Regions from separate parts of the Nocardiopsis mwathae genome, predicted to be linked through region 2. Evidence: riboswitches for the same ligand, from Rfam matches in the RefSeq annotation. Region 2 holds a riboswitch; each other region holds the start of a gene.

Region 1 (10,380 bases), 2.0 Mb from region 2:
CTCCTTGAGGTCGCGCACCAGGTAGGGGTTGACGACGGTGAAGTCGCCGGACATGTTCGACTTCACGTACAGGTTCCGGTAGATCGGCTCGATCGACTGGCCGACGCCGGTGATGTTGGCGATGGTCGCCGTCGGCGCGATCGCCATGACGTTGGAGTTGCGCATCCCGACGGTGCGCACCCGCTCCCGCAGGTTCTCCCAGTCCAGCCGGGCCGTGGTGTCGACGTCGAGGTCGCCGCCGCGCGCCTCGCCGAGCAGGCGCAGCGAGTCGATCGGCAGCACGCCCTTGCTCCACAGCGAGCCGTCGAAGGTCGCGTACGCGCCGCGCTCGGCCGCCAGGTCCGTCGACGCGGTGATGGCGTGGTAGGAGATCAGCTCCATGCTCTCGTCGGCGAACTCCACCGCGCCCTGCGACGCCATCGGCAGCCGCAGCTTGAACAGCGCGTCCTGGAAGCCCATGAGGCCCAGGCCGACCGGCCGGTGCCGCATGTTGGCCCGCTCGGCCTCGGGGATCGTGTAGAAGTTCACGTCGATGACGTTGTCCAGCATGCGCACCGCGGTGTGCACTGTGCGGCGCAGCCGCTCGGCGTCGATACCGTCCTCGGTCACGTGCTGGGCGAGGTTGACCGAGCCGAGGTTGCACACGGCGACCTCGTCGGCGTCGGTGTTCAGCGTGATCTCGGTGCACAGGTTGGACGAGTGCACCACCCCGGTGTGCTGCTGCGGCGAACGCAGGTTGCACGGGTCCTTGAAGGTGATCCAGGGGTGCCCGGTCTCGAACAGCATGGTGAGCATGCGCCGCCACAGGTCGACGGCGCGCACCCGCCGCCACACCTTGACCTCGCCGGCGTCGGCGGCCCGCTCGTAGGCGGTGTAGGCCTCGGCGAACGCGGTCCCGTACTTCTCGTGCAGGTCGGGCACCTCGTCGGGGGAGAACAGCGTCCACTCGCCGTCGGCCTCGACCCGCTGTAGGAACAGGTCGGGCACCCAGTTGGCGGTGTTCATGTCGTGCGTGCGGCGCCGCTCGTCGCCGGTGTTCTTGCGCAGGTCGAGGAATTCCTCGATGTCGATGTGCCACGTCTCCAGGTACGCACAGACGGCGCCCTTCCTTTTTCCACCCTGATTGACAGCCACGGCTGTATCGTTGGCGATCTTGAGGAAGGGGACGACGCCCTGGCTCTGGCCGTTGGTGCCCTTGATGTGGGCGCCGATGCCGCGGACCGGGGTCCAGTCGTTGCCCAGGCCGCCGGAGTACTTGGACAGCAGGGCGTTGTTGCTGATGCCGTGGAAGATCGACTGCAGGTCGTCGCCGACCGTGGTCAGGAAGCAGGAGGACAGCTGGGCACGCTGGGTGCCGGCGTTGAAGAGGGTCGGCGTGGAGCACATGAAGTCGAACGACGACAGCAGGCTGTAGAACTCGATGGCGCGCGCCTCGCGGTCGTCCTCGTTGAGGGCCAGGCCCATGGCGACGCGCATGAAGAACGCCTGCGGCAGCTCGTAGCGCGTCCCGCCGCTGTGCAGGAAGTAGCGGTCGTAGAGCGTCTGCAGGCCCAGGAAGGTGAAGTCCAGGTCGCGCTCGGGACGCAGGGCGGCGCCGAGGCGGGCGAGGTCGAAGGTGGCCAGCCGCGGGTCGAGCTGGCCCAGCTCCACGCCGCGGGTGACATAGGCCTTGAGGTAGTCGGTGTAGCGGTCGGCCATCTGGGCCTGGTCGGCCTCGTCGAAGGTGCCGGAGAGGAAGGTCAGCGCCTCGCGGCGGAGCTTGTCCAGCAGGAGGCGGGCGGCGACGTGCGAGTAGCCGGGGTCGGCCTCGACGAACGTGCGCGCCGCCATGACCAGCGCGAGCTCCAGTTCCGCGGGGCCGATGCCCGGGTAGAGGCCGCGCCGTGTCTCCTCGATGACCGTCTCGGCCGACACCCCCGTCAGCCCGGCGCACGCCTCGTGTACGACCTGCCTGACCCGCTCCATCGGATCGCTCGCGGGAACCGCGCGCGCGGGCTGTGCCGCGGCAACGTCGAGATCGAGGGTCATGGTGGCTCCAACCAGGTAGACGACAACCGGTTGGGGTGTCGAAGGTCGGCGCGCACCAGAACACGCGGGAACAGACCGTCCCGCACCGTGTTCGGCGGGAGGTTCATCCCCTGATTCGTCGCGGCGGCCCGCCCTCGAAGCCCCGTTACCGTGCACGCCGGACGCGTACACACCGATGGCAGGTCTTCGGACTCGCGGGCGTTGGAGGGCGCGCTGCGGCCCGTGTGGGGCCTTGGTCCTCCGCCTACCGGCCATCGGCTTCCCGGGGGCCATGGCGTGGCGCCCAGTGCCGTCGGGATGGCGTTCGTTCCCGCTCACCGCTGCGGGGCAGTCCCGGATTCGCACCGGGTTCCCTCTTGCCTCACCCCCGTCGAACGACGCGACGGGCTGGTGAACCATCAGCGGGAGAGATACTACATCTTGTGGCCGCCGATCGGGAACACCTCAACATAGGGGCGTGTCGGGGTGAAAATCAGGTCGCGGAGCGTTCTGGGTCCGTGATACACGAGAGGGTGTGTCCGACAGCGCGATGAACCACCTGCACGTGTTCGACATGGACGGCACCCTGCTCAAGGGTACGAGCGCCAGCCTGGAGATCGCACGGGTCACCGGCACCCGGGCGGAACTGCGCGCCCTGGAACGGGCCCTGGCCGACGGCGAGATCGACACCCGCGGCTTCGCGGCCGCGCTGCCCGGGATCTGGCCGATGCTCACCGACGGGCTCGTCGAACAGGCGTTCCGAGACGGCCCCTTCCTCGACGGAATCGCCGACGTGTGCGGGGATATCCGCGCGCAAGGCGGGCGTTCGCTGGTGATCACCATGTCCCCCGACTTCTACGCCGAGCGGCTGCTCGACTTCGGTTTCGACGAGGTCGTCGCCTCCCGGTTCCCGGCGCTGCCGTTCACCGAACCACCGGTGCCGGAGAACATTCTCACTCCCGCCGACAAACCGCGGATCGTGGAGGAGGTGCTGCGCCGCACCGGCATCGCGCGCGAGCAGTGCGTGGCCTACGGCGACTCGATGTCGGACGCTCCGCTCTTCCGCCATTTGGCGCACTCGGTGGCGGTCAACTACGACGCGAACACGACGCAGTGAGCGGAGCTGACGATGACGACTAGCCGAAGGCCGACACTCATCGTCGGCAAAGCGAGCGAGGAATGTGAGCGCGCAGGCAGCACCGACCACCATCTGGACGGTATCGCGCGGGTCACCTATAGCGGCGGCAGCCTGGCCGACGCCTACGCCCACGGCCGGGCACTGCTCCGCCCCTTCCGTTGATCTCGGCGGAGTGCACCCGATACCGCCGCCGACTATTCGGTGCACTCCGCCCAGATCAACGGGGAGCGGGGGCTACTCGTCGTCGAGGAGGCGGTCCAGGGCGTCCTCGGTCAGGTTCAGGTCCATTCGGATCCGGAAGCGGGTGCGCACCAGTTCCATGAGCAGGTCGTGCACGTAGGGCGAGACGTCCTGGTGTCGGAACCGCTCCACGCCCAGCGTCGACCAGTCGTGGGCGCCCCGCAGGTCGCCGTGGGCCTGCAGGGTCTCGGCGATGGTGATGTAGGTGGGCAGGTTGCGCGGGCCCTCGCCGCGCAGCCGCTCCAGCTGCGCGTAGGCGGCCTCGGTGCGGTCCAGTTCGAGCAGTGCCCCCGCCAGCAGCGCGCGGGCGTCGATGACGGTGATGCCGCCGTCGTCGATGGCGCGCTGGTAGGCGGCGGTGGCCCGGTCGAACTCCTGGGCCATCTCCCACTGCTCGCCTGCCCGCACGAAGAGCTCGGCGCGGGAGATCTCACTGTCGGACTCGACCCGGTTGGCCAGTGCGATGAGTTCCCGTGCGGCGTCGGTGTGGTCGCCGGACTGGACCGCCCTGAATTCCAGCCGGTCGAGATCGGCTGTGGTCACGCGGGTCACTGCCAGCCTCCCTAGGTCCCTGTTCGCGTCCGCGGCCCCGGATTCGGTGTCCTGTCAGCCGCGGGCACGTTCCAGGGCACTCCAGAAGCCGTTCCGCAGCGCGTCGCGGACTTCGTCGCGCAGCAGGAAGTCGATCGGCAGCGCCGACCCCTGCAGCAGCCGTGCTTCGAGGTCGGACGGCATTCGCGGACGACTCGCGAGCACCGCCTCCAACCACAGTGTCGGCGCGTCCCGCGCGATCGACTCGGCGAAGTCGTTCCCCTCCTGGCGCGCGGCATTCACGGCGTCGTCGATCGAATATGCCGATGCCGCTCCGGGCCCGAGGCGGCCCACTCCCGGGGGTGTGGGGCCGTAGGGGCCGTGAGCGGCGGGTTGTTCGAGGCGGGGGCCAGCGGCGGATCCGGGTCCCGGAGGTGGTCCGTGTGATCCGCCGAATCCGGATTCAGTTTCCGTGCTGGCCCCAAAGGTAGGGTTTGGGCCGGTGTTACCTCCGTACGCCGGATTCTCGCCGGTGTGCGGCCGGTAGCGGGGATCCCGTGGGTCGACCCCCGGTGGCGGTGCCCCACGGCCCGGCGGTGCCCCCCGATCGTATCCCGCCGCGCCGCCCATCATGGGGTCGTGGTGGCCGGGGGGCTGGTGCCCGCTCTGCTGATGGGCGCCCAGCTGGTGGCCGGTGGCCCCGCCGCCCTGCCCCGGTCCGCCGTAGCCGTTCTGCACCACGTCGCGCATCCCGGGGTGCGCCCCGGTTCCACCGCCGACTCCGCCGAAGCCGGTCTGCGGCCCGGTGGGCGGATTGGCGAGCATGGACGGCTGGCCGCCGGTGGGCTCCTCACCGCGTCTGCGCTGCGGCGGCGGGTACCCGCCGGACGGGAATCCGTTGGCGTCGATGGGCCCGGACGGGTTGGCGCGGCCGGTGTCCGCGCCGGCCTGCGGCGCGAGGTGGTCGCCGCGCTGCTGGGCGATGCTCTGGCGCATGGCGCGCAACTGGTCCATGGCGCTGCCGGTCATCGCCTGCTGGGCGCCGGTGGAGGCGAACATCGCCTCCAGTCCGCCCGAGTCGGCGGCCGCGGGTTCCACCCGGGATGACGCGGCGGTCGCGGTGACGGGGCGGCGCGTCACGTCCGGGCCGCTGCGGGAGCGCCCGTTGGTGAGCGGGGTGGTGGTCTCGGTCGACTCGCCGCCGGTGGCGGAGAGGAGGTTGACGTACGGGCGCAGGTGCCCGGCCCCGATCTCGATCAGGTCGTCGCACTCGCGGCGCAGCGCCCGCGAGATGGTCCAGTTGCCCTCGACGGAGATGTGCACGACGGTGACCCGCACTCCGAGGTCCTGGACGTCCGACACGACCTGTGCCATGTCCTCGTCACCGCTGACCAGGACCGCTTCGCACAGCACACCCGTGCGCGCGAGGGTGGTCAGGTCCCGTTGCACATAGCTCTCGACGCCCTCCCGTCTGCCGGGACGGATACGCGCGGCTCGGAACTTGATGCCGGGAATGTCCGCGATGCCGTCCTGCTCCTGGGTGCGGCGGCCGTCGGCCGTCGCCTCGTACCAGTAGCAGCGCAGCAGAGGAAGTCCCGTGCGGTCACGCGCCACCTCATTGAGGAGCTGAACGAGTCCCGCGTAATCCCACGACACGGAATCCCGGTTGCGGGTTCCGTGCACAGCCATCGCACCGTCGGCAAGGAGGTAGCCGGCGTCCACGAACAGCGCGCAGCGATCCACGCGACACCGCCCCTTCCCATTGTGCTGGTCACCCGGACCTGGGGGCACGTACCGGGTCATTCCAACGATCGGCACTCGGCCAATAGACAAGGCCGGGCCACAGCCTAACCAAGTCTGTCTCGGTTTGCGTGCCCCCTCCGGCAGCCGATGGCCCGACGTGACGCCCCGGTCACCACCGCCAGCTGCGTGGATCCCGTCCGCGGCGGGGATCTGCGGTCGTTCGGATGCGGGCCTGTCGTCATGTCCGCATCGGAGCCGTCACCGCCACCACCCCCGCCACGAACGCGTCTCCCTGGGTCACCAGGCGGACCTGGGGGTCCCGGGGCAGGGTCGGGGTGAACCGGACGACGTCGGTACCGAACGTCAGCGGCGGGCCGACGGCGCCGCGCGCGGAGCTTGAGAACGCGTTGTCGGGATCCCGATCGCCTCCCTCCGGGGTGAGCGCGGCACCGTTGAGCAGCACCCGGTCGCCCACCAGGTCGGCGTCGCCCTCCCACGCGACGACGTCGACGGTCGCCGGGACGGCGGCCGGGAGCAGTCCGGCCAGGGGGAAGCGCAGGCCCTCCTCGTCGTGGAAGACGCTGTCGGTCGTCTCCAGGACCATCGCCTGGTTGTAGGGCGCGGCGGGGTCCTCCAGCACCACGACCATGCTCCACCCCGCGTACGTGCCCATGCCGGTCTTCGTCGGGACGTCTGCGACCCACCACTCGCCGCCGCCCTGCGCCCGAACGATGCCGGTGATGTCGGCGAACGCCTGGTAGACGGGGTAGCCGGGGAGTCGCGCCCGGCCGACCTCGTCGGCGCGGACCTCGACGTAGGCGTCCGACGCGGGTCCGCGCAGCTTGGCCGTGGCCGACCGGGGGGACATGCCCGAACCGGAGAAGTAGAGCCCGGCCCAGCGGACGCCGCCGCCCTCGGGCAGGGACCACCGGACCGAGCTGGACATCGTGGTGCCGGGGTCGCCGTCGAGGTCCAGCGGGCGCATGTCCCACATGTCGTTGTCGCGCAGGTCGCCCTCGCGCCGCAGCGCCTGGGCGCACGCGCCGTCGCCCTCGTCGGGCGGGGTGAGCATGTCCTCGACCGCCTGCTCCTCCTCGTCCTTCCCCTCCTTCGCCTTCTCGTCCTCGGCGGGCCCCTGCGCCGGGGCCTCGGGGCCGCTTTCGGCATCGGACGGGGTGTCGGGGGCCGAGGTCGAGGGATCCGAGGAGGGTTCCGTGTCCGGTGTGGCCGCGTCGACCGCGGAGTCCCCGACCTCGGGAGGCAGGTCGATGGGCGGCGCATCGGAGGGTGCGGCGGGCACCCGCCGTTCGTCGGCCTCGGGGGCGGCAGGGCCGGGGGAAACGGAGGGTCCGGCCCCGTCGGCCGACCGGTTCAGCACGACGGGCCACCACGGCCAGCGGTCCTTCCTCTCCTCGTCCTCGCAGGTCAGCAGCGCGTTTCCGACGCTTTCGGTGCGCACCTGCCCGGCCGCGGCGAACCGCGCCGGCTGCCCGCCGGGATCGACGCCGTGCGAGCCGGTCGCCGTCGTCCGGGCATCGCCGGCGCTCACGGCGAGGCTCGGCGGGGCACCGGCACGGGCCGCCGGGGAGACGAGGACATCCAGGTACTGGGTGCTGGACGTGCCGGAGTCGAGGCCGGAGCGGACGCACTGGGCGCCCTCGGCGGTGGCGGCGCAGCTCCAGCCGTCGGTGCCGGGGGCGAACGGCGCCGCACTGCCCCTGCGCGCCGTGCCGCGCACCGCGACGCCGGAGGGGAGGTCGACCTCGGCGACCACGTCGGCGCCGGCGTCGGCGCCGAGGTTGCGGACGGAGATGACGATGATGCCGGGGCGGCCCGGCACGAGCGCGCCGACCGGGTCGATCTCGGCGGAGAACTCGGGAGCGCCGGGCGTGGGTGGCGGAGGTGGAGGAACGTCGGGGTTCGAGGGCGGGGGCGGCGTGTCACCCGGCTCCCGGGGCGGGATCGGGGGGGCGCCGGGTTCACGCGGCGGGGGCGGGGAGACGGCCGGAGGGTCGGGGGCGGCGGCCTCCGGCGGCGGCGCTCCGGGAGCGGCCGGTTCCCCCGGGGGCGGTGCCCCGGGAGCGGCAGGTTCCGCGGGGGGATCGGCCGGCGAACCGGCGGGAGGGGCGCCGGGCGGGGCCGCGGGGGCCGGGGGCGCCGGTTCTTCGGCGTCGGGGGGGTCGGGCCGGGGATCCTCCGGATCCGGTGCGGCCGGGTCGGGGGCGTGGGGTTCCGGGGTGTTCGGCGGGGGAGCCTGCGGCGGGGGAGCGGCCGCGACCGGTGGCTGCCCGGGTGCGGTCGGGATCTCCTCCTCGTTGCTGACAAGGGCGAGGACCGCGGCCGCGGCGACAGCGGTGGCGGCGGCCCCGGCGGTCGCGGCCTGCCGGCCCTTGGACATCCGGCCCCACCAGCCGCCGGAGAGCGCTCCGCCGGGGAGGGAGGCGAGGTAGCCGGCGGCGGCCGGTCCGGCGAACAGCGGCAGGATGATGCCGGGCAGACCGAAGTTGACGTCCATCAGCTCGGCGTAGACCTCGCGGCAGTCGGCACACGCGTCGAGGTGCCGGTCGACGGTGGTGGTGTCGCGCTTGCCGAGGCCGCCGCGGACGTAGGCGCCGAGCAGGCCGAGCGCCGGGCGGCAGCTTTCGGCGGGGGCGCCGCCCGACAGGTGCATCTGCAGGTACTTCTCGCGCAGGCCCTCGCGGGCGCGGTAGGCGAGCGCGGCGACGTTGTTCGGGGTCTTGCCGAGGATGGTCGCGGCCTCGGCGGGCTTGATCCCCTCGATCTCGGTGTACCAGAGCACCGATTGCCACTCGGGGCGCAGCGCGAGGAAGGCGCGGGCGATCAGGGAGCGCTCCAGCCCTTCCAGGGCGGGGTCGACGAACGGTTCGCCGCGGTCGAACTTCTCGATGTCGTCGGTGACGACCTGGCGCTTCTCACCGCGGGCGCGGTCGTAGACGGCGTGCCGGACGGCCGTGAGCAGGTAGGGGCGGAAGCCGTCGACCGGGCCGCCGCCGCGCTGGACCACGCCGAAGACGCGGGTGAAGGTCTCGGCGACGACGTCGTCGACCTCGGCGTCGCCGCGGACGAGTTGGCGGGCCAGCCCGCGCGCGGCGTCGATGTGCCGCTCGTAGAGCGTGGCGTAAGCGGCGGTATCTCCGCTTCGGACCCGTTCGAGAAGTTCGGCGTCACCGACGAGTAGCTCAGTGTGATCACCTTGCGGTTCCGTCATGCGCTGCCTTTCCGCTGTTCCGGCCCTGGGTTCGCCACGTTCACCACCGCCGGTGCGGCCCCGCGGCGCCCTCGCTCGGCGCCCCGCACCGCCGAGGCATCGCGCCTCGGCACCGGCCTCCCGGAACACCCCGCGGAAGGCCCGAGGAAAAAAATATCTCTAACTCGCGTCATAGCCGCCACCTATGGCTGTCTTCGGGGGTGAAGGCGCTGGACGGGCCCGCCGGAACGGGGGCGCGGGCCCGCCCGGAGCCTTCGCGGGGCAGACATGGGCGAGCGAACGGACACAGACGGGATGGGGATCGACGTGGAGGGCTCTGAACTGGTGGAACGGATCATATCCAGTCGCCGGTTGCGCGAGCTGTGGTGCCTCCGCAGTCGGGCGAGCGGGTGGGATCCGCCCGACGACTGGTGGACCCCGGCCGTGGAATCCCTCTGCACCGCGGCGTTCGAGGAGACCGACATGTCGGCGGCGTGCGTGCGCTTCGGGCAGGCCCGGGCGCGGTCCGGGGTCTCCATCGGGACGACACTCGCCGACTTCACCGCGCTCGGCGAGGTGCTGGGGTGGTCGGCCCCGCCACTGGCCCTGATGACCGCGGTGGCCGAGGGGTGGGTCGACGGCGGGCGGTCCCGCGACGACTGCCAGGATCCCCTCACCGGCCTGACCACCCCTGCCTACCTGCGCACACGCCTCGCCGAGGTGTACCGGACGGCTGCGAAGGGGGCTCCGGCGCCGGCCGACCACGCACTGGTCGTCGTGGCGCTGGCCGCGGGTATCGACCCGTGGCGGCGCACCGCGCGGCTGATCGTGCTCGGCCACGAGCTGCGCCGGTTCTTCACCGGCGGAGAGACGATCACCCTGCTCACCCGTTCCCGTATCGCGGTGCTGACCCGTCGCTCCGCCGGGCTGGACACGAGCGTGCGGCGGCTGCGCGAAGGGCCGTGCCGCGGGCACGAGGCCGAGGTGTGGAGCACGGTCCTGCCCGACGAACTCGACCAGGCCCTGACGTTCCTCAGCGAAGTGGGGAAGCCGCCGATGAGTGGATAGCGAGAGACCACACTCCCAGCACCGTCGGTGTCGCGCGGCCCCGTCGAGGGGGCGGGACCCGACACCGGCGGTCCGCCGACCGGACGCTCCTCGCTGAGGGGGCGGGAGGCGCAGGTCGGCGCACCCGCCGGAGCACGGCTCCGGCGGGGATTGCCGGACGGTTGACGGAGCGGTTTTCTGGCCTCCTCGCAGAGGCAGCCCTCCCAACCGACTGGTAATCGAGGGAATGCCGCACGGCGGTGTTCCCGGAGGCGCGTCCGCATGGGGAGGCGGGCGCGCCTCCCCTATTTCGCCCTATCCGCCCGCCGCTCACCCTGCCCCGCCGTCGATCTCGGGAGTATCGACGGACGATGCGGGCGGGTCGGGGGTGCTACAGGCGGCGGACGAGGTCGAGCAGGGCGTCGGCGAGCGCCGCGCGGTCGGTGTCCCCCGCGTCGGTCGCCGT
Region 2 (10,380 bases):
GTGCTCCGGACGGCGGCGGGCCGTAGGAGGGCTGCTGCGGGCCGGAGGGGACCCGGTCCTGGGCGGAGGGGTGCGGCGCCGACGGATAGGCGGAGGGCTGCCGGTCGGCCTCGGGCGGCATGGCGTGGGTGGTCTGGTCGGCCGGGTTCACCGCGTCCGTGGGAGTGGCCGCACCGGCCTCGCGCATCGCCGCGGTCGGGGCGGATTCCGCCGCCGTGCCCGCGGCCGCACCGGCGGCGGCCCCCGCCAAGCCCGCCGCCGCTGCGGCGTCCGACCGCGGTGTGGACGGCGGAGTCCACGAGCGCTCCACGGTCCGGTCCACGACGGACTCGGTGGGGTTCTCCTGCCCGACCAGGCGGTTGAGCAGCTGCTGGGCGGTGGGCCGGTTCTTCGGGTCCTTGTCGAGCGCCCGGCGCACCAGCTCGTCCAGGCTCGGATCGAGGCCGTCCAGGTTCGGCGGCGCCGAGCTGATGAGATGCAGCACGGCCGGGACGCTCTGGGCGTCGAAGGGGGTCGTGCCGGTTCCGGCGAAGGCGATCAGACAGCCCCAGGAGAAGATGTCGGAGGCCGGGGTGATCTCCCCGCCCATGACGAGCTCGGGCGCGAGGTAGGCGGGGGTGCCCATGAGCTGGCTGGAACGGGTGACCGAGCCGTCGTCGTCCATGGCGCGAGCGATGCCGAAGTCGATCACCTTCGGCCCCACGCTCGACAGCAGGACGTTGGCGGGCTTGAGGTCGCGGTGGATCACCCCTGCGCCGTGGATCGCGGTGAGCGCGGCCGCCACCCCCATGGCCAGGCTCTCCAGGGTTCCGCCCTGCATCGGCCCCTCGGCGTTGATCGCCTCGGACAGGTTGGGGCCCGGGACGTACTCGGAGACGATGTAGAGCGGGTCGCTGTCCAGTTCCGCGTCGATGACCCCGGCGGTGGAGAAGCGCGCGACCCGCCGTGCGGACCGGACCTCGCGGGCGAAGCGGCGGCGGAAGTCCTCGTCGTCGGTGAGGTCGGGGTGGATGAGCTTGACCGCGACGAAGCGGTCGGAGGCGTCCTTGGCGAGGTAGACGGTGCCCATGCCGCCGCGGCCGAGTCGTCCCACGATGCGGTAGTCCCCGAGCTCGTGGGGGTCGCCGGTTCGGAGGGGTTTGGCGCGCTCGTGCTCGTTCGACGTCACAGTTGTGGTTTTCCTTTGTGGCTCACGGGGGTTCGCGCCTCACAGCGTACCGACGACGGCCGGACACCGCGCGGGTGCGGTCGCCGGGTGACCTCGTACCGGGTGCAGGGGATGCCGCACGTGCCAGGCACGTGCGGACACGTACGTCTCGCCATGATTCCCGAACACGTTGCGGACACGCGAACACACTTTGCGCTTCCGGGCGGCGGCCCATCCGGCTATGATTAGAACACCTGTTCGAACGTGAACCTGCTCTTCCCCGCGGGTCGACGGCCTTCGCGCGCCGCGGACGCGGGCGCGCACGCGATGAGGGGAGTGGCCCGGTGGCACGTGTCTACGGTGTTCGGATCTCGGTGGTCGATCGGGAGGGCCGCCCGCAGCGCTTCACCTGGGACGGGCGGATCTACACGGTCCGACGGATCATCGACCACTGGGTCACCCTGCGTACCGACTGGACCCCCGCCGCCCACGACCGCCTGCCCCAGCGCACGTTCTGGCGCGTCGAAGCCGGCGCGGACCGCGCCCCGGGCGTCTACGAACTCCGCCACGACTCCACCACCGGCGAATGGCTACTGGCCCGCGTGTGGGACTGAGGTCGTCGAGGGCCGATCCCGGCTCGGTCACCCCAGGACCAGGTCGCGGAAGGCGCGGAGAGTGGGTTCGTCGCGGACGCCGGCGGCGAGGAGGGTGGTGACGGGGCTGTCGCGCCAGGCCCCGAGGCGTTCGGCGATGCGCGGAAGCGGGCCGACCAGGGAGAGGCCGTCGGCCAGGTCGTCGGGGACGGCATCGACCGCCTCCTCACGGCGCCCGGCCAGGAAGAGCTCCTGCACCCGGTGGGCTGCCTCGGCGAAGCCCATGCGCACGAACACGTTGAGGTGGAAGTTCTCATCCCGGGCGCCCATGCCGCCGATGTAGAAGGCGATCGGCGCCTTGGCCGCGCGCAGCGCCGCGGCGGTGTCCTCGTGCGGGATCACCGCGACCGTGCAGGCGATGTCGAAGCCGTCGGGGGCGCCGGCGAGCGCGTCGGCGTACACGTCGGGGCTGATCCGCGGGTGGTAGAAGAGGGGGGTCCAGCCGTCGGCGATCTCGGCGGCCAGCGCGACGTTCTTCGGTCCCTCGGCACCCAGGTAGACGGGGATGTGCGGGCGCAGCGGGTGGGTGATCGGCTTCAGCGGCTTGCCCAGCCCGGTCCCGCCCGGATAGGGGAGCGGGTAGTGCGGTCCCGGCGCGGTGACCGGTGCCTCGCGGCGCCAGACCCGGCGCATGATGTCCAGGTACTCGCGGGTCCGCTGCAGCGGGCGGGGGAACGGCTGCCCGTACCAGCCCTCCACCACCTGCGGGCCGGACACCCCGATGCCGAGCCGCAGGCGCCCACCGGACAGGTGGTCGAGGGTGAGCGCGTGCATGGCGGTGGCGACCGGGGTGCGCGCCGAGAGCTGCACGATCCCGGTGCCCAGGCCGATCCGTTCGGTCCGGGCTCCGTACCAGGCCAGCGGGGTGAAGGCGTCGGATCCGTAGGCTTCGGCGGTCCACACCGAGTCGTACCCGAGGGCCTCGGCGGCCCGTACGGTCGCGGTGGCGTCGTCGGGGCGGGCACCCCAGTACCCCACCGCGAGTCCCAGCTTCAGGTCCGTGGCCATGTGCGCTCCATCGGTCGCTCGGCGGGAAGCGGGTGCCTGGACCGCATGCTAGAACCGGTTTCAGCATCCGGATAGGCCGGTCGGCCCGAAAAGCCGACGCGGGAGTGTCCTCCGGCGGGCGTGTGCCATTCTGGTGGGCGGTGCCGACGTCGGCGGTGCGGCCCTACCGGGGTCCGCCGCCGCACGCAGGAACCCGGTGCGAATCCGGGGCGGTCCCGCCACTGTGACCAGGGAGCGGACCCGCGACCGTAGCCACTGCCGGACGACACCGGTGGGAAGGCGGCGGGGACGCGGCGATCTGGGAGCCAGGAGACTGCACGGCGCCGCGACCGACCCCTATGGGCGTGGACTCCCGAGGAAGGACTGACCCGCGTGAGCGCTCCGGCTCGCTACCCCTTCAGCGCGGTCGTCGGCATGGACGACCTGAAACTGGCGCTGCTGATCAACGCCGTCTCCCCGGCGGTCGGCGGTGTGCTGGTCCGAGGTGAGAAGGGCACCGCGAAATCCACCGTCGTGCGCGCCCTCGCCGCGCTCCTGCCCGACCTCGACATCGTCGACGGCTGCCGGTTCTCCTGCGACCCCGCCGCCGCGGACCCCCGGTGCCCCGACGGGCCCCACCCCCACGGCGCCGTCCCCGCCGAGCGCGCCGCACGCCTCGTGGAGCTGCCGGTCGGCGCGAGTGAGGACCGCCTGGTGGGCTCCTTGGACATCGAGCGCGCGCTCACCGAGGGTGTCAAAGCCTTCGAACCCGGCCTGCTCGCCGCCGCACACCGCGGCGTCCTCTATGTCGACGAGGTCAATCTGCTCCACGACCACCTCGTCGACCTCCTCCTGGACGCGGCGGCGATGGGTACCTCGCACGTCGAGCGCGAGGGCGTGTCGGTCGCGCACGCCGCACGGTTCCTTCTGGTCGGCACCATGAACCCGGAGGAGGGCGAGCTGCGCCCGCAGCTGCTGGACCGCTTCGGCCTCACGGTCGAGGTCGCCGCCACCCGCGACCCGGCCGAGCGGGCCGAGGTGGTGCGCCGCCGCCTCGCCTTCGAGACCGACCCCGGAGCCTTCGCCGCCGGATACTCCGGCGAGGACGCCGAACTCGCCGCGCACATCCGCGCCGCACGCAAGCGGCTGCCCGGGGTCGTCCTCTCCGACGCCGCGCTGCGCCAGGTCACCGCCGTGTGCGCGGCGTTCGAGGTCGACGGGCTGCGGGCGGACATCGTCACCGCCCGCGCGGCCATGGCCCTGGCCGCCTGGCGCGACCACATCGAGGTCACCTCCGACGACGTCCGCGACGCCGCCCGCCTGGCCCTGCCGCACCGGCGCCGCCGCGACCCCTTCGACGCCCCGGACCTCGACGAGGACCGCCTGCAGGATGCGCTCGACCAGGCGGGTGATGCGGACCCAAAAGCCGGTGAGGACGCCCCGGACGAGGACCCGGGGCGTCCCGACGACGGCGGCGCCGACCCCGGTCCGGGGGACGCCGAGGTGGACCGGGGGCAGCGGAACGGCGCCGAGGCCCCCGCGCCCGACGACGCCCCGCGCCAGGAACCGCAGGAGGAAGCCCCGCCTTCGTCTCCCCCGGATCCCCCTGCGGGAACGGAACACCCCACCGGCGACAGCACCGCCGAGGCGGGGGACACCTACCGGCCGCGGCTGTTCAGCGTCGCCGGGATCGGCCACGGCACCCCCGGCCGCCGCTCCCGCGCCGAAACCCCCTACGGCAGGACATCGGGCGCCCGCCCGCCCCGCGAGCGCGTCGGCGCGCTGCACCTGACCGGGACACTGCGGGCGGCCGCCCCGCACCAGCGGGCGCGCGGCCGCACCGGCCCCGGGCTGCTCCTCGACGGGTCCGACCTGCGAGAGGCCGTGCGCGAGGGGCGCGAAGGCAACCTCGTCCTGTTCTGCGTGGACGCCAGCGGCTCCATGGCGGCGCGGCAGCGCATGCGCGCAGTGAAGGGCGCGGTGCTCAGCCTGCTGCTCGACGCCTACCAGCGGCGCGACAAGGTCGGGCTGGTGACGTTCCGCGGCCGCGGCGCCGAACTCGACCTGCCGCCCACCTCCTCGGTCGAGGCGGGCGCGCGCCGCCTGCGCGAACTCCGGACGGGAGGGCGCACCCCGCTGGCCGCGGGGCTGCTGCGCGCGGCCGACGTCCTGCGCATCGAGCGCCTGCGCGACCCGCGGCGCCGCCCGCTGCTGGTCGTCGTCACCGACGGCCGGGCCACACACGGCGCACTCGACGACGCCCTGCGCGCCGGGGCATGGATCGGCGCCCAAGGGGTGGAGACCGTCGTCGTCGACTGCGAGTCGGGCGCGGTCCGGCTGGGGCTGGCCGGCCGTCTGGCCGCCGCCATGGGCGGGACCGCGGTCCGGCTGGAGGAACTGGGCGCCGATGCCCTGAGCGGACTGGTCCGGCACACCCGGCATACCCGGAACAGCGCGGCCTGAGCCGGAGGCCGGCGGTGGGCGAACGAGACGGCCACATCGACCGACATCCAGTGACAGCGATCGACCGACAGCGACAGACAAGGACTCCGCAGATGCCCCAGGGCAAACCCGCCTACGTCCCCGACGACGGGCTGACCACCCGCCAGCGGCGCAACCGGCCGCTGCTGATCGTGCACACCGGCCCCGGCAAGGGCAAGTCCACCGCCGCCTTCGGCCTGGCCACCCGCGGCTGGGCGCAGGGGTGGGACATCGGCGTCTTCCAGTTCGTGAAGTCCGCGAAGTGGCGGATCGGCGAGGAGAAGGCGCTGCGCGTCCTGGGGGAGACCTCCGAGGGCGGCACCGTCACCTGGAACAAGATGGGCGAGGGCTGGTCCTGGATCCAGCGCCCCGGGACCGAGGAGGACCACGCCGCCGACGCCGCCGAGGGCTGGAGCCAGATCAAGCGCGATCTGGCCGCCGAGACCTACCGGCTCTACGTGCTCGACGAGTTCACCTACCCGATGAAATGGGGGTGGGTGGACGTGGACGACGTCGTCGCGACCCTGCGGGACCGACCGGGCGACCAGCACGTCATCATCACCGGCCGCGACGCCGACCGGCGCATCCTGGACGCCGCCGACCTCGTCACCGAGATGACCAAGGTCAAACACCCGATGGACGCGGGCCAGAAGGGGCAGCGCGGCATCGAGTGGTGATGCCTGCGATCGGCCCCCGATTCCGTTGATCTCGGAGATGTCGGGGTAAAAATCGCCCCCGACACCCCGATATCCCCGAGATCAACGAAGGGGGAGAGCTGTCCGGTGCGGGGGCCGATCGGGGCGCTCCTCCCACCCTCTCCGTGGCCGCCCCTTGGTACGGAACCGGGACCGGCCGCAGGGGTCGGCCCCCGCCGCTGGCCCGGCCGTCCGCTCACCCGCACGGCGACCGCCTGCCCCAGGCTCCTGCCGTCCTCGTCGCTGCCGCTCGTCTCCACGGGACACCGTGCAGGGGAACGCTGACAAGGCCCCGGTGGACCCCGACCACCCTGACCCTGTCCGGACCTCGGCAGGCAAGCGGCGTCAGCGGGTTCCGTCCTCCGGGGGCTTCCCCAGGTCGGACGGGATCAGGCTGTAGAGGGCCAGGTCGGCACGGCCCTCGTGGAGGAGCATCGCGTTGCGTTCGATGCCCTCGAAGGCGAATCCCGACTTCTCCGCCACGCGGCGGGAGGCGGTGTTGGCGGTCGCGGCCCGCAGGACCACGCGCTCCAGGCCCTGGTCCAGCGCCCAGCGGGAGACCGCGGTCACGGCCTCCGCGGCGACGCCCGTGCCGCGCGACCACGGGGCCGTCCAGTACCCGACCTCGGTCGACCGGACCACCCACATCGTGCGCGTCAGCCCGACGGACCCGAGGAAGCGGCCCGTCCGGCGATCGGTGACAGCCCAGTTCTGCCCGTCGCCTCCGGCACGGGACTCCGGGGCACCGGTCAGGCACCACTCCTCGGCGTCGGCACGGGTGTAGGGCACCCCGGGCTCGGGGAGCGGCAGCCACGTCTGGATCAGGGGATCCCGCACCGCGGCGTAGACGTCGTCGATGTCGGCCTCGGTGAAGGCGCGCAGGGTCAGCCGCTCGGTCTTCAGGATGACGACCGGCATGGTCGAGGCGGTGGCGGCGCTCATCGGTCGGACCTGCCCTTCGTCTCGGCGAATCCGCGTACCGACCCGAGGAAACGGGCGGCCAGGGCGGGGGCGCCGGCCCAGTGCACATGGAGGTAGGAGGCGTTCAGGGTGGCACTCGCGAACCCCTCGCCGCCACCGGATCGCCACTGCCAGGCGGGGTCGGTGCCGCGGGACGGAGTCAGCTCGGTGCGGTGGAACTCGTGGCCGTGCACCCGAGTACCGGCGCCGGCCAGAACGGAGTCGCGTACCGCGACGGCGGCGCGGTAGCCGAGGGTCAGGCGCTCCGTCATCCGTGCCGAGGCCGGGATGACACCGCACATCGGGGCGCCGTCCAGTTCGCGCGCGAGGTAGAGCAGTCCCGCGCACTCGGCGGCCATCGGGGCGCCGCGGTCGGCGAGGTCGGCGACGGCGGCGCGCAGCGGGGCGTTGCGGGAGAGCTCGGCGGCGTGCATCTCGGGAAACCCGCCGCCGATGACGAGGCCGGCGGTGTCGGCGGGGAGCTTCTCGTCGCGCAACGGGTCGAAGGCGACCACCTCGGCGCCGCCGGCCCGCAGCAGTTCGGTCTGCTCGGTGTAGGAGAAGGTGAAGGCGGGGCCGCCGGCGACCGCGACGCGTGCCGGGACGGAGGGCGCCCGCGGCTCGGCGCCCGGCGGCGCCGCCAGCTCAGCATCGGGGCTCCAGGGGGGTCCCGGCAGCGGGGCGGCGCCGCGCGCCAGCGCGACGATCGCGTCCAGGTCGCAGGAGTCGGCGATCAGTGAGCCGAGCGCGTCCACCGCCGCGCGCGCGGCGTCCGCGCGCTCGGCGGCGGGGATGAGACCGAGGTGGCGCGACGGCGTCTCGACCGCGGAATGCCGCCGGATCGCGCCCAGGACCGGCACCCCCGCGTCCTCCAGGGCGTCGCGCAGCAGCTCCTCGTGCCGGTCGGAGCCGACCCGGTTGAGGATCACCCCGCCCACACGCACCCGCGTCTCATACGTGCAGAAGCCGTGGACCAGCGCGGCGATGGATCGGCTGGTCCGGGCGGCGTCCACGACCAGCACGACGGGCGCGCCGAGCAGCCCGGCGACGTGCGCGGTCGAGGCGAAGTCGCCGGGGCCGTGGAAGTGCCGGGGCTCGGAGGCGCCGTCGAACAGGCCCATCACGCCCTCGACCACGGCGATGTCCGCGCCGGCGGCGCCGTGCCGGAACAGTGGAACGACCCGGTCCTCGCCGCACAGCACCGGATCGAGGTTGCGCGGCGGCCTTCCGGTGGCGAGCGCGTGGTACCCGGGGTCGATGTAGTCCGGTCCGACCTTGTGTCCGGACACGCGCGCGCCCCGTGCCGCGAGCGCGGCCATGAGCCCGGTGGCGACCGTGGTCTTCCCGCTCCCCGACGCCGGGGCCGCGATCACGACCCGCGGAACCTGCGGCATTGCCCGCCTCTCTTCCCGACCCGCCGTCGTCGGCCGACCGATGACCGTCGACGACCGTCCAGGCTATGCGCAGTGCGGGCCGCCCGGGTCCGGGGCGGCCCGCCCCGGCGGGCTCACCGGGCCCGCCGCCTCACAGCCGGACGGGCAGCCGGGCGAGTCGGCGCATGCCCGGGCGCGGGGCCCATTCCAGCTCCTCCTCCGGGACCGCGAGGGACAGGCCCGGGAAGCGGTGCAGCAGGCGGGTGAAGCCGACCTCGCCCTCCTGGCGGGCCAGGGCGGCGCCGAGGCAGTAGTGGGCGCCGTGGCCGAAGGCGATGTGCTGTTCCCCGCGGGTGGCCGGGCGCCGGGTGATGTCGAGTCGGTCGGGCTCGTCGAAGCGACGCGGGTCGCGGTCGGCCGAGACGAGCACCACCAGGACCCGCTCGCCCTGGCGGATCAGGGTGCCGGCGACCGTGACGTCCTCGGTCGCGAAGCGCGGGCGCGTCACCAGGACCGGGCCGCACCACCGCAGCAGCTCGTGCACGGCCGCCGGGGCGCGGCTCTCGTCCCGGCGCAGCAGCTCCAGTTGGTCGGGGTGGGTGAGCAGCGCGGCGGTGCCGTTGCCGAGCAGGTGCGCCGTGGTCTCGTGCCCGGCGACCACCAGGCTGAGCACCATGGTGACCAGCTCCGCCTCGCCGAGCCGGGAACCGTCCTCGTCCTGAATGCGGATCAGCGCGTCGATGAGGTCGTCACGCGGCGCGGCCCGGCGCCGTTCGACCATGGCTTTGAGGTGATCGACCAGCTCCACCACCGCGGCACCCATCGCGTCGGTGTCGGTCGACACCAGGTCGTGGCTCCACTTCAGCCACAGCGGCCGGTCCTCGTCGGGGACGCCGACCATCTCGCAGATGACGGTGATGGGCATCGGGTAGGCGAAGTGCTCGATGAGGTCGACGACACCGTCCTCGGCCTCGCCTGGGAGCCGGTCGAGCAGTTGCTCGGTGATCTCCTCGACACGCGGCCGCAATTCGTTGACCCGACGCACGGTGAAGGCGCGGGAGACGAGCTTGCGCAGCCGGGTGTGGTCGGCCCCGTCGGCGTCCAGGACCGACTCCGCCAGATAGGGGATGTAGTCCTCGGGGATGCCGAAGTGCCGCATCAGCGCGGTGCGCTCGTTCGTCTCGACGCCCGGGACCGAGGCCGAGTCGTTGGCGAAGCGCGGGTCGCTCAGCACGGCCCGCGCGTCTTCGTGCCGGGTGACGACCCACAGCGGGAAGCCGTCCACGAAATAGCCGGGGACGACCGGCCCGTGCTCGCGGATGCGCGCCCAGGCGCCGTACGGCTCGCGGACGAATTCCGGGTCCATCAGGTGGGCGGTGCCCGGCTCTGCTGCGGTGGTGGGCTCGATGTCGGGCGTCCGGGGGGTCATGGCGTCCACTCCTCGGGTATCCGGTCGCGGTGTCGCACCTCAGGTGCGTTTCTGCCGGTCGATCTCGTCGCGGATCCGCTCCTCCAGGCGCTCGTAGAGGTCGATGACCCGCGGTGCCGCCGCACGCAGGACCTCGGGCCGGGTATCGGCATCGAAGGCCGCGCCCACGGTCCTGGCCAGCGCATCGATCTTGGTGGCGGTGTCGGGGTCCGCGTCCCGTCCGCCGGTGAGGCTGTCCAGCGTCATGAAGCCGGTGACGGTCGCCTTGAAGGCGTAGCGCTGCGCGGGGGCCGGGAGGTCGGTGCGCACGATGCCGTGCTCGCGCAGCAGGCGGAAGTACTCGGTGTCGCTGCGGTCCCGGAAGGCCATCAGGTCGCCGATGAGCTCGGGTGCGCTGCGGGCCAGGGTGCCCAGGGTGTCGGTGTCCACGACGGTGACGGCGCGGATGATGGGGTCCTCCATGACCGCCCGGAAGCCCCGTTCGGCCAGCCGGCCGGGGAGGATCTGGGCCGGGTCCGCGCGCATCGCCTGGACGAAGGTCGCGCACAGCGCGGCCTGCGAGCGCATCAGCACGGTCAGGAACAGTGCTTCCTTGGTGCTGAAGTGCAGGTAGACGGTGCCCTTGCCGACGCCCGCCCGGCGGGCGACCTCGTCG
Region 3 (10,380 bases), 2.0 Mb from region 2:
CTTCCGATTGCAGCACCTCTTGAGTGGCAGGCAAGGAGCGCACGCGAGGATGACGCACGCGATACATGATGGCACGGCGATGTCGGCTTGGCCGAGAATATGCAGGCTGTCTTGGTCTTCGCCGAGCCGGAGAAGCATGGATCGGCGCCGCGTGGTGTCGCCTTGCCGTGCCTCATAGAAGGCTACGGACTCATCACCCTTCTGTCGTAGCAGAGCAGTAAGTTCCCCACCTCCCTCGATCCGGTGAGTCATGCCCTTGAGATCTTCGTCTTCGCCCGTCCCCAAGGATTTCTGAATGTCAAGGGGGCCATCAGGAAGCTCACTGGTGAGAAGCCGCCGAGAAGTCGTGGAGCCTTCCGCTCTTCGCCATGCCCGCTGAGATTCCTTCGTGGTCAGCTCACGAGCTACATCCAGCGTGAGCCGAGCTGCTGGTCAAGTCCAGCATGCGAGTGGAGAGTGCGGTGGCGGGTCGGCCGGATGTGGACGCTCGGTAGCGCCGGGCCTAGAGGACGTTTCGGGAAGTCGAATCATGAACAGTTTTCCGGCGAGATGATTTGGTCGCGCTTCGCGCGCTTCTTCTTGTGCTGATTCCCTGCGGCGAGGGTTTCCCCCCCACTGTCCGCCATTGTGGTGTGGGTATGTGAGGAGGCTCTCTCCCTGCTCGTTCCGGCGATGGCCATGGGATTTTATTTCGCAGATCGGACATCGCCGGATGCTTGCCCATGATCATCGCGTGGAAATTGGTGCAAATCGGGCATTTTGACTCCTTTGTTCGCGGTGATCTGCAGTCAGGAGTGCGCCGGGGCGGTCGTCCATGAATCGAAATGTCGGACGCGACTGGCACCATGGCAGATTCCAGTTTCCCTTCCACTCCGGAGGTACCCATGGCCCCCCGAAACTTCTCCGGACAGTTCTCGGATTGGCCCATCCACGTGATCATCGCGGTAGTGATTCTGTTGTTCATCGTCGCGATCAGCTGAAACCGACGCGTGGTTCTCTCCGCCGACGTTTCACCGGTCGACCCTGTGACCGGTGAGGGCCCGACGGGTGAGGGGCCGGGGGGCGGTGCCACTGCCCCCGGCCCCTCACAACTCACTGCGGAGTGCGGGTCTCCCGATCCAGGTCAGGCGGCCGGGAGGGCTTCCTGTTCCTGGGCGTCGAGCATGTCCTGGGTCTGTTCGGTCAGGGGTTCGTCGGCGTCCGGGGCGTCGGCGTCGACGTCGGCTCTGGGGACGCCCGGGCAGGTGGTGGTGCTGCCGGGCAGGATGCCGTCGATGAGGTAGTCGTCGATCTGCTCGGTGACGCAGGCGTAGTCCTCGCCGCCGTAGTAGCCGTGGTGGCCGTCGTCCTCGACGATGATGAGGCTGTTGCGGAGCCGCTTGGCCATCGCCGGTCCGGCCTCGTAGGGGGCCTGGGGGTCGTACTCGCCCTGGACGACCACGCCGGTCGGGTAGCCGTCGCGTTTCACGTCCACGAGTTTCTCGGGCCGCTCGTAGGAGAGGAAGGTGCACGGGTTGGGCGCGGCGACGCTGACACCCCAGCCGTAGGGGTGGTTCTCCCGGTAGTCGCGCATGTCGCGGTAGTAGACGTTGAGGTCGGTGGGCCAGTCGGCCTCGCACAGCACCGTGCTGTAGGTGCCGTTGACCAGCTCTTCCCGGGTCTTGGTCGCCACGAGCCCGGCGGCTTCCGCGGCGTCCTCGGCGTCGGCCTGGGCGTCGGCGTCGGGCTCCTCGTCGTCCTCGTCGAGTGGGACGCCGTCGCGCAGCTTCGTCAGGATCTCCGCGAGCATGGTCCACTCGCCCTGCCACCGGGAGAGCGCGCCGACGAAGGCGTCGAACTCGCTGCGGCCGAAGCCGTCGACCGGTTCTTCATGCAGCTGCTGGGCCAGGTCCTCGATGAGGCCGCGCACCGCCTTGGCGTCGGCGCCCAGCCCGAGCTTGTCGTCGTTGTCCGCGGCCCAACCGGAGAACCGCTCGACGTTCTCGGTGAACGTCTTCGAGGTCTCCAGGAAGTCGTCGCGCCAGATGAGGTCCGGGTTCATGGAGGAGTCGAGGACGCTGCGGTCCAGCTGCCCCGGGAAGAGGCTGCCGTAGACGGCGCCGAGGTAGGTGCCATAGGAGTAGCCGAGGAAGTTGGTCTTCTCTTCCCCGAGCACGCCGCGGATGACGTCCATGTCGCGGGCGGTGTTCGCGGTGCTGATGTGGGGGCGCAGCGACCCGCCGAACCGGTTGCAGCCCTGCTCCTCTGAGCGTGCCGTCTCGGCGAAGTTGTGCAGTTCGGCGTCGGTGGGCCGGGACGGCAGATCGTAGTCGGCGGGGTCCGGCGCCGAGCAGTTGAGGTTGGTGGACTGCCCGACTCCGCGCGGGTCGAAGCCGATGAGGTCGTAGACTTCGCCGATCTTCTGGTCGCCGAGGTAGGCCGGCATCTCCAGCCCGGGGCCGCCCGGCCCGCCGGGGTTGAGGAGGAGGATGCCGCGCCGGTTCTCCTCGTCGGTGGCCTTGCGTCGGGAGATCGCGACGCGGATCTTCTCGCCCTTGGGGTTGGCGTAGTCCATCGGGACGGTGATTCTGGAGCACTCCAGGTCCTCGGCCTCCGTCCCCTCCTCTCCTTCTCCGATCTCGCAGGGTTTCCAGGAGATTTTCTGCTGGTAGAAGCTCTTGAGCTCGGGGGCGACGGCGTCGTTCGGTTCGGCCGCGGCGGGCGGTGCCCAGGCGAGCACACCGCCCATCGCGACGAGGCCGAGCATGCTCCCGGCGGTGCCGAGGCGCCTGCCGGTTCTGCTGCTGAAGTCCACAGCCTGTCCTTCCGGTGGGGATCGCCGGCCTCACGCGCTGTGACGCGAAAGGGGCGATGTCGGATGCGACGGTGGACGAGCCTAGGCAGGCCGGTGTGCCGCGCGGAACCGCTGAAAGTTGTAGTTCTTGTGGCTAGAACGGTGGTCGGTGCCGGAGGTGCGGCACATCGGGGCGCGACCCCTGGGCTCCCCCGGAGGGGCCGGTGGGGGGAGCCCGGGCGGCCGCGGCCTCAGCCCTTCCGGGCGTCCCTCCGCATCAGCCAGAGGAAGAACGGTGCCCCGCACAGGGAGGTGAGGATGCCGACGGGGATCTCCTCCGGTGAGGCCAGGGTGCGGGCCGCGAGGTCGGCGAGGACGAGGAAGACCGCGCCGAGGAGGGTGGCCACCGGCAGGACCCGGCGGTGGTCGGAGCCGACGAGCAGGCGGGCGATGTGCGGCATCATCAGACCGACGAAGCCGATCGGCCCGCTGACCGCCACCAACACTCCGGTGGCCAGCGAGGTGAGCACGAACACCAGGGCCCGGAACCGGTCGGCGCTCAGCCCGATGCCCGTCGCCATCTCGTCGCCGAGCTGGAAGACGTTGAGCGCGCCCGCCTGGGCGCCGAGCAGGACCAGGACGACGAGCACCGTGATCAGCGGCAGCGTCAGCATGTCCCAGGTCGTTCCGCCGAGCCCGCCCAGGGTCCAGCGCATGACCTGCTTGGCGGCGTGCGGCTCGCTCGACATGATGATGACCAGGCTCGCGGCGGCCGACAGCACCTGGGCGACCACGACCCCGGACAGGATGAGCCGGATGGTGGTCAGCCTCCCGCCGGACCGGGCCAGGGTGTAGACGATGAGCAGGGCGGCGAGCGCGCCGAGGAACGCCGCCAGCGGGACGGAGTACATCCCCAGCACGGTGATGCCCGCGATCGTCACCAGCACCGCACCGAAGGTGGCGCCGGACGACACCCCGAGCAGCAGGGGGTCGGCCAGCGGGTTGCGGACCAGCGTCTGCAGTACCGCACCGACCATCGCCAGGCCGGCGCCGACCACGGCCGCCAGCAGCACCCGGGGCAGCCGCGCGGTCAGCACGATCCGCTCGTGGGCCACCGACCAGGTCGGCTCGACGGCGCCGGGCACGACCTGGTGGGCCAGGATCCGCCAGGTGTCGGCGAAGGAGATCCCCACCGATCCGACGATGATGCCGAAGGTGACGGCGATCGGGAGCACGGCCAGCAGGACCGCCACCACCAGCGGAGCGGGAAGGTGACGCCGCCGGAGCACCCGGCGCCACCCCCGCCACCCTTGCCGCTCCTGCCGCCCACTGTTCGCGTCGGGTTCGTTCGGCCTGTGTGTCCCGCCGTCGCCGCGCCGCCGGGACGCGGCCCCCGGTCCCCGCGGGGTGGGGCCCGACGACGCGTCGGACGTCCGCTTCGACATGCCGCCGCTCAGAAGGCGTCCGGGTGCAGCTGCTCGGCGACCTCGTGGACGGCGTCGCCGACCCGGACCCCCACCACCGCCGAGGACAGCGGTAGTACGGCGAACCGCTCCTCCTTGACCGCCGGGATCTCGGCGAGCGTGGGGTTCTCCAGCAGCGCCCGCTTCTTCTCCTCCACCGGTGTCGCGCCGTAGTCGTAGATCAGGATCGCGTCCGGGGAGCGCTCGGCGGCCTGCTCGATGGAGACGTCGGACCAGACCTTGTCGAGGTCGTCGAAGACGTTGCGCCCTCCGGCTCGCTTGATGATCTCGTTGCCGATCCCCTTGCCACCCGCGGTGAACACGGTCGCGTCGATGTTGTCGACGACCAGCACGTCCACCGGGTCGACGCCGTCCAGCCGGTCCTGCGTCTCCTCGACCCGCGCCTCGATGGAGTCGACGACCTCGTCGGCCCGGTCCTCGACATCGAAGATCGACCCGACGGCGCGGATCTCCTCGGCGACGGTGTCCACGGTGACGGGGTCCGTGCACTCCTCGATGTTCTTGTAGGTCGCGATGCCGACGTCGTCCAGGGCGTCGCGTCCCCGCCCCTCGCCGGCGTCGAAGGCACTGGCACCGAAGCCCGCGTAGGCGAAGTCCGGGTCGGCCTCCAGGACCTGCTCGAACGACGGGTACTCGTCCGCCAGCACGGGGATCGCGTCGTAGGCCTCCTCGAACTCCGGCAGCACCGCGTCGTCGAGGTAGGCGGTGCCGACGAGCCGGTCTTCCAGGCCGAGCGCCAGCATCACCTCGGTGGCGTGCTGGTTGAGCGTCACGGCGCGTTCCGGAGGCGCGTCTACGGTGACCTCGGTGCCGCAGTTGTCGAGGGTGAGGGGGAAGCCTTCGGGGGAGTCCGCGGTGGCGTCCTCGGTCGGCCCGGTGCCGCAGCCGGTGAGTGCGACCGCGAGGGCCGCTGCCGACGCCGCCGCTGCCGTGGCGGTGGGGGTGAAGGGAGCGACTCGGCGGCGGGAGCCGGCCAAGGAGAAGGGGTGGGGTGGGATGGGCACGTCCGGTCCTCTCACGGGATCCGGGCGCGGCGGGACGTGCGGACGTCCGCGCTGGCAGGGCCGCGGGCCCGCTCGGCCCGGGGTCCGCGCCCCTGGTCGACGGTGACGCGACGGCCCAGTCTCCTGACTCCCGGATCATCGCCTCCCCCGGCCTTCCGGCGCGCGTGCGCGCCGTGGCCGTGACGTCTGGGTTCGACTTCCCGGTCACAGTGGCGGGACCGTGCCGGATTCGCACCGGCTTCCTGGTTTCCGTCGCCACTGGCGATCGTAGGGCCAGGGCGGGAGGCCATATGGGGTGAAGCGGAAGAGCGGCATCAGATCGTGATCTTGAGCACGAAGTGGTGCGGGACACCAGGTGGAGGGGTGTGCGTCACTGGGTCAAGGTAAAGCCATGACCTGCCTATATGTACCCTTCGTTACGGTAAATGTCGGGTCGGACAAGGTCTGGACGGACTGGATGGCCGACCGAACAACCCTGGACGACCCAGGCATCGGCCAGGTCTCGAAGCAGTGACCAAGTCCATATCGGTCATTGCCATACGTTTCACCCGCAAGACAGGATTCGGTCGATTCCTGTGATCTTCATCCGCATCCCGACGAGCAGAGAAAAGAGGGGAGCCGAGTGAGCAGTTCGATGGTGGCTTCGACCGTCACCTTCGCCATGTACTTCGTGGCGATGGTCGCGATCGGGCTCTGGGTCTACAAGCGGACGACCTCCCTGTCCGACTTCGTCCTCGGCGGCCGCCAGCTGAACAGCTGGGTGGCGGGCCTGAGCGCGAACGCGAGCGACTTCAGCGCGTGGCTGCTCCTGGGGCTCCCCGGAGCGATCTACCTCTCCGGCCTCGGCGAGGCGTGGATCGCCGTGGGCCTCGCGATCGGCTTCGCCGCCAGCTGGTACCTGATCGCCGGCCGGCTGCGCGTCTACACCGAGCGCGCCACCGACGCCCGCAACGGCGGCGAGTCGAACTCGCTCACCCTCTCCTCCTACCTGGAGAACCGGTTCAGTGACCACAGCGGCGTGCTGCGCGGCGTATCGGCCATCCTGATCCTGCTCTTCTACCTCTTCTACGTGGCTTCCGGCCTGGTCGCCATGGGCGGCCTCTTCGAGAGCGTCTTCGGTTTCTCCGCGAACGTCGCGATCATCGTCGGCGTCTCGATCGTCGTCCTCTACACCTTCCTCGGCGGCTTCCTCGCGGTCAGCTACACCGACGTCATCCAGGCCGTGATGATGTGGCTGGCGCTGCTCATCGTCCCGATCGTGGCACTCGTCGCCGTCATGTCCGACCCGGCCGTCGGCCACGAGCTCGACGCCGCCACCATCCTCGGCGGCGTCTCGGCGGAGGGCGAGTGGACCCTGGGCCACGCCCTGGCCCCCATCGCGATCATCTCCGGCCTGGCCTGGGGCATCGGCTACCTCGGCCAGCCGCACATCCTCGCCCGCTTCATGGGCATCCGCTCGGCCAAGGCCGTACCGCAGGCCGCCATCATCAGCGTCGGATGGGCGGTCACCGCCATGTCGCTGGCGCTGATCGTCGGCTTCACCGGCGTCGTCTTCTTCGACGCCCCTCTGGACGACCCCGAGCAGGTCTTCCCGCAGCTCATCCAGGCTCTGATGAACCCGTGGGTGGCCGGTCTGCTGCTCGCCGCCATCCTCGCCGCGGTCATGAGCACCGCCGACTCCCAGCTCCTGGTCGCCTCCTCGGCGCTCACCGAGGACGGCTACCGGGCGTTCATCAAGCGCGACGCCCCGCCGATGCAGCTGGTGTGGGTCAGCCGCGCCGCGGTCGTCCTCGTCGCCGCGGTCGCCGCGACGATCGCACTGTCGGGCAACCGGACCATCATGGACCTGGTCGGCTACGCCTGGGCCGGGTTCGGCGCCGGGTTCGGCCCGGTCATCCTGCTGTCGCTCTACTGGCGCAAGATGAACCGCGCGGGCGCGCTGGCCGGGATGGTCGGCGGCGGTGCCACCGCCGTCATCTGGACCGAGCTCGACGCCCGGGTCCTGGAGACCGGCCTGTACGCCATGGTCCCGGCGGTGATCGTCAGCGTCATCGCGATCTTCGCCTTCAACCGGCTCGGGACGGCCTCCACGCAGATGGAGGAGGACTTCGACCGGGTGGATACCGAGGCGAAGGCGGCCGCCTGAGTCACTTCGGCCCCTTGATGCGACAGGGCCCACCGGCACCCGCTGCCGGTGGGCCCTCGTGCGTTCACCGGGGCATTTGTGACGGAGCGCTGGTCGGGGCACTCTGGTGCGTAATCGCCGCGTAAAGGTAGAACGGTGTACATGTCCGCCAGCAACGATCACCCCGCTGTGTGGTCCCGGCTCGACGTCTCCGAAGGCCTCGGGCTGGGCGCACTCATCGCCGAACCGGACGGCTTCCGGCTGGAGGCGACCGAGGTCGTCGTCGACCGGGGCACCCGCTACTCGTGCCGCTTCACCGTGCGGGCCGACCTGGGGTGGGTGACCCGCGCCGTGCGGGTCGAGATCCTCTCCGGTGATGGCGTACGCACCCTCGCACTGGAGTCGAAGGGCACCCACTGGCTGCGCGACGGCGCGCCCGCCCCCGAACTGGAGGGGTGCGTGGACGTGGACGTCGCCTCCACCCCCCTGACCAACACCCTGCCCATCCGCCGCCTGGGACTGCGCCCGGGCGAGTCCCGCGACATCGCGGTCGCCTGGATCGACATCCCCGACCTGCGGGTGCGGCGGGTGACCCAGCGCTACACCCGCCACCAGTCCGCCGAGGGGCGCGGGCGCTACGTCTACCGCGCACCCGACCACGGCAGCTACGAGCTCACCGTCGACCGCGACGGCCTCATCGTCGACTACGAGGGCTTCGCCGCCCGCGTCACCTGACCTTTCTTCTTCCGCTGGTCTCGGGAGCATCGACCGAATCGCGGCGAGAATTCGGTCGATGCTCCCGAGACCAGCGGAAGGTCGGGGCCCCGGGGCGGCCCCGTGTGCGGTTCGCGGGGGAGTGTTCGGAATAATCCGACGCGCTCGCCTATGGAACGGGAAGACCCCTCATGACGCAGTCCGACCTGTCCGACCTGTCCGTCCCGACCGACCCGACCGTCCCGACCGACCTGCGCGCGGCGCGCCGCGCCATCATCGCCGAGCTGGAGGTGGCCGAGGCCTTCGACGTCCGCGAGGAGATCGAGCGTCGGGTCGCCTTCCTCGCCGAGCGGCTCACCGGCACCGGCGCCACCGCGCTGGTCCTGGGCATCAGCGGCGGCGTGGACTCCATGACCGCCGGACGGCTGTGCCGGCTCGCCGCCGACCGGGTGCGCGCGGACGGCCGCCGCGCCGAGTTCATCGCGATGCGCCTGCCCTACGGGGTGCAGTCCGACGAGGACGACGCCGCCCGCGCCGTCGCGTTCGGCGCCCCCGACCGCTGCCTGACCGTCGACGTGCGACCGGCCACCGACGCGCTGGCCGCGTCCCTCACCGCCTCCGGCCTGGGCTTCCGCGACGACGCGGCGCGCGACTTCGTTCTCGGCAACGCCAAGGCCCGCGAGCGCATGGTGGCGCAGTACGCGGTCGCCGGGGCCGTCGGCGGGCTGGTGGTCGGCACCGACCACGCGGCAGAGGCGGTCACCGGGTTCTTCACCAAGTTCGGCGACGGCGCGGCCGACGTGGTGCCGCTGACCGGGCTGACCAAGCGGCGGGTGCGGGCCGTGGCCGCCGAGCTCGGGGCGCCGCGGGACCTGGTGGACAAGACGCCCACCGCCGACCTGGAGTCGCTGGCCCCGCAGAAGCCCGATGAGGAGGCGCTGGGGCTGACCTACGACGAGATCGACGACTTCCTCGAAGGGCGCCCGGTGGACGACCGCGTCACCCGCGCGCTCGTCGACCGCTTCCGCGCGACCGCGCACAAGCGCGCCCTGCCCACCGCCCCCTGAGGCCGCTGCGCCCCATCCCGCACCGGACTGTCACACCCGCCCGCCACGCTGGGGGCGGGTGGTGCCGCGTTCGCGCGCCCTCGTCCCGCCGCGAAGCCGACGACCGGGAATCGATCCGCCTCGCCGGGGGGTTGACCTCAACAATGCTTGAGGATTTAGCGTCGTGATCGTGGCCGGGCGACGTGTCCCACCGCCCGCCCGACCGACCTGACTCCCCGACGAACCGGTGGTGTGGCATGAGCAGCATGGAAGTCACCGCGTGGCATCAGCTCTACAACTCGATGCACGCCCAACAGGACCGGCGCCCCTTCTCCAAGAAGACCCTGCGGCGCATCGCCTCCTTCGCCCGCCCGCACCGACGACGCCTCGCACTGTTCATCCTGCTCAGCATCGTCTCCGCGGTGCTGGCCGTCGCCACCCCGGTCCTCGCCGGCCGCGTGGTCGACGCGATCGTCGGCGGCTCCGCGGTCACCCTCATCGCCCAGCTCGCGGTGCTCATCGCGGTCATCGCCCTCGCCGAGGCCGGGGTCGGCCTGGTCACCCGCTACCTGTCGGCGAGCATCGGCGAGGGCGTCATCGTCGACCTGCGCACCGCCGTCTACGACCACGTGCAGCGCATGCCGGTCGCGTTCTTCACCCGAACCCGCACCGGAGCGCTGGTCAGCAGGCTCAACAACGACGTCATCGGTGCGCAGCGGGCCTTCAGCGACATCCTGTCCAACGTCGTCGGCAGCTTCGTGACGCTCGTCCTCGCGCTCGCCGTGATGATCTCGCTGTCCTGGCAGATCACCCTCCTCTCCCTCGTCCTCCTCCCGGTGTTCGTCCTGCCCGCCCGCCGCATGGGCAGCAAGCTCGCGCGGCTGGAGCGCGAGGCGGCCGACCACGACGCCGCCATGGGCACGCAGATGACCGAGCGGTTCTCCGCCGCCGGGGCCACCCTGATCAAGCTGTTCGGCCGCCCCTCCGACGAGTCGGCCGAGTTCGCCCGCCGGGCGAGCCGGGTGCGCGACATCGGGGTCCGCACCGCCATGACGCAGGAAGTCTTCATCACCGCGCTGACCCTCGTCTCCGCCCTCGCGCTCGCCCTCGTCTACGGGCTCGGCGGCTTCTTCGCCATCGGCGGGACACTGGAGGCCGGAGCGGTCGTCGCCCTCGCGATGCTGCTCACCCGGCTGTACGCGCCGCTGACGTCCCTGGCCGGGGCGCGCGTGGA

Evidence for each region. Region 2 has a riboswitch for cobalamin ahead of HNR23_RS14555 (putative cobaltochelatase). Riboswitches for the same ligand answer to the same signal wherever they lie in the genome.
Region 1: it holds a riboswitch for cobalamin, as region 2 does, so the genes downstream of both, HNR23_RS23455 (ribonucleoside-diphosphate reductase subunit alpha) here and HNR23_RS14555 (putative cobaltochelatase) in region 2, are expected to answer to the same signal.
Region 3: it holds a riboswitch for cobalamin, as region 2 does, so the genes downstream of both, HNR23_RS23490 (ABC transporter substrate-binding protein) here and HNR23_RS14555 (putative cobaltochelatase) in region 2, are expected to answer to the same signal.

Annotation. Positions count from the first base shown of each region.
Region 1 covers NZ_JACHDS010000001.1:5,342,183-5,352,562, reverse strand. The annotation lists gene HNR23_RS23455 (ribonucleoside-diphosphate reductase subunit alpha) at 1-2,028, opposite strand, end outside; cobalamin riboswitch at 2,189-2,443, opposite strand; gene HNR23_RS23450 (HAD family hydrolase) at 2,543-3,124, shown strand; gene HNR23_RS23445 (hypothetical protein) at 3,137-3,307, shown strand; gene HNR23_RS23440 (hypothetical protein) at 3,380-3,937, opposite strand; gene HNR23_RS23435 (NYN domain-containing protein) at 3,992-5,659, opposite strand; gene HNR23_RS23430 (sigma-70 family RNA polymerase sigma factor) at 5,898-8,888, opposite strand; gene HNR23_RS23425 (hypothetical protein) at 9,156-9,935, shown strand; gene HNR23_RS23420 (hypothetical protein) at 10,306-10,380, opposite strand, start outside.
Region 2 covers NZ_JACHDS010000001.1:3,372,162-3,382,541, reverse strand. The annotation lists gene HNR23_RS14570 (protein kinase domain-containing protein) at 1-1,168, opposite strand, end outside; gene HNR23_RS14565 (DUF6504 family protein) at 1,492-1,761, shown strand; gene HNR23_RS14560 (LLM class F420-dependent oxidoreductase) at 1,789-2,808, opposite strand; cobalamin riboswitch at 2,995-3,124, shown strand; gene HNR23_RS14555 (putative cobaltochelatase) at 3,181-5,250, shown strand; gene cobO (cob(I)yrinic acid a,c-diamide adenosyltransferase) at 5,343-5,945, shown strand; gene HNR23_RS14545 (GNAT family N-acetyltransferase) at 6,309-6,905, opposite strand; gene HNR23_RS14540 (cobyrinate a,c-diamide synthase) at 6,902-8,317, opposite strand; gene HNR23_RS14535 (cytochrome P450 family protein) at 8,448-9,725, opposite strand; gene HNR23_RS14530 (TetR/AcrR family transcriptional regulator) at 9,765-10,380, opposite strand, start outside.
Region 3 covers NZ_JACHDS010000001.1:5,356,716-5,367,095, forward strand. The annotation lists gene HNR23_RS23480 (alpha/beta fold hydrolase) at 1,124-2,794, opposite strand; gene HNR23_RS23485 (FecCD family ABC transporter permease) at 3,025-4,062, opposite strand; gene HNR23_RS23490 (ABC transporter substrate-binding protein) at 4,227-5,261, opposite strand; cobalamin riboswitch at 5,358-5,553, opposite strand; gene putP (sodium/proline symporter PutP) at 5,896-7,407, shown strand; gene HNR23_RS23500 (putative glycolipid-binding domain-containing protein) at 7,549-8,121, shown strand; gene nadE (ammonia-dependent NAD(+) synthetase) at 8,292-9,167, shown strand; gene HNR23_RS23510 (ABC transporter ATP-binding protein) at 9,404-10,380, shown strand, end outside.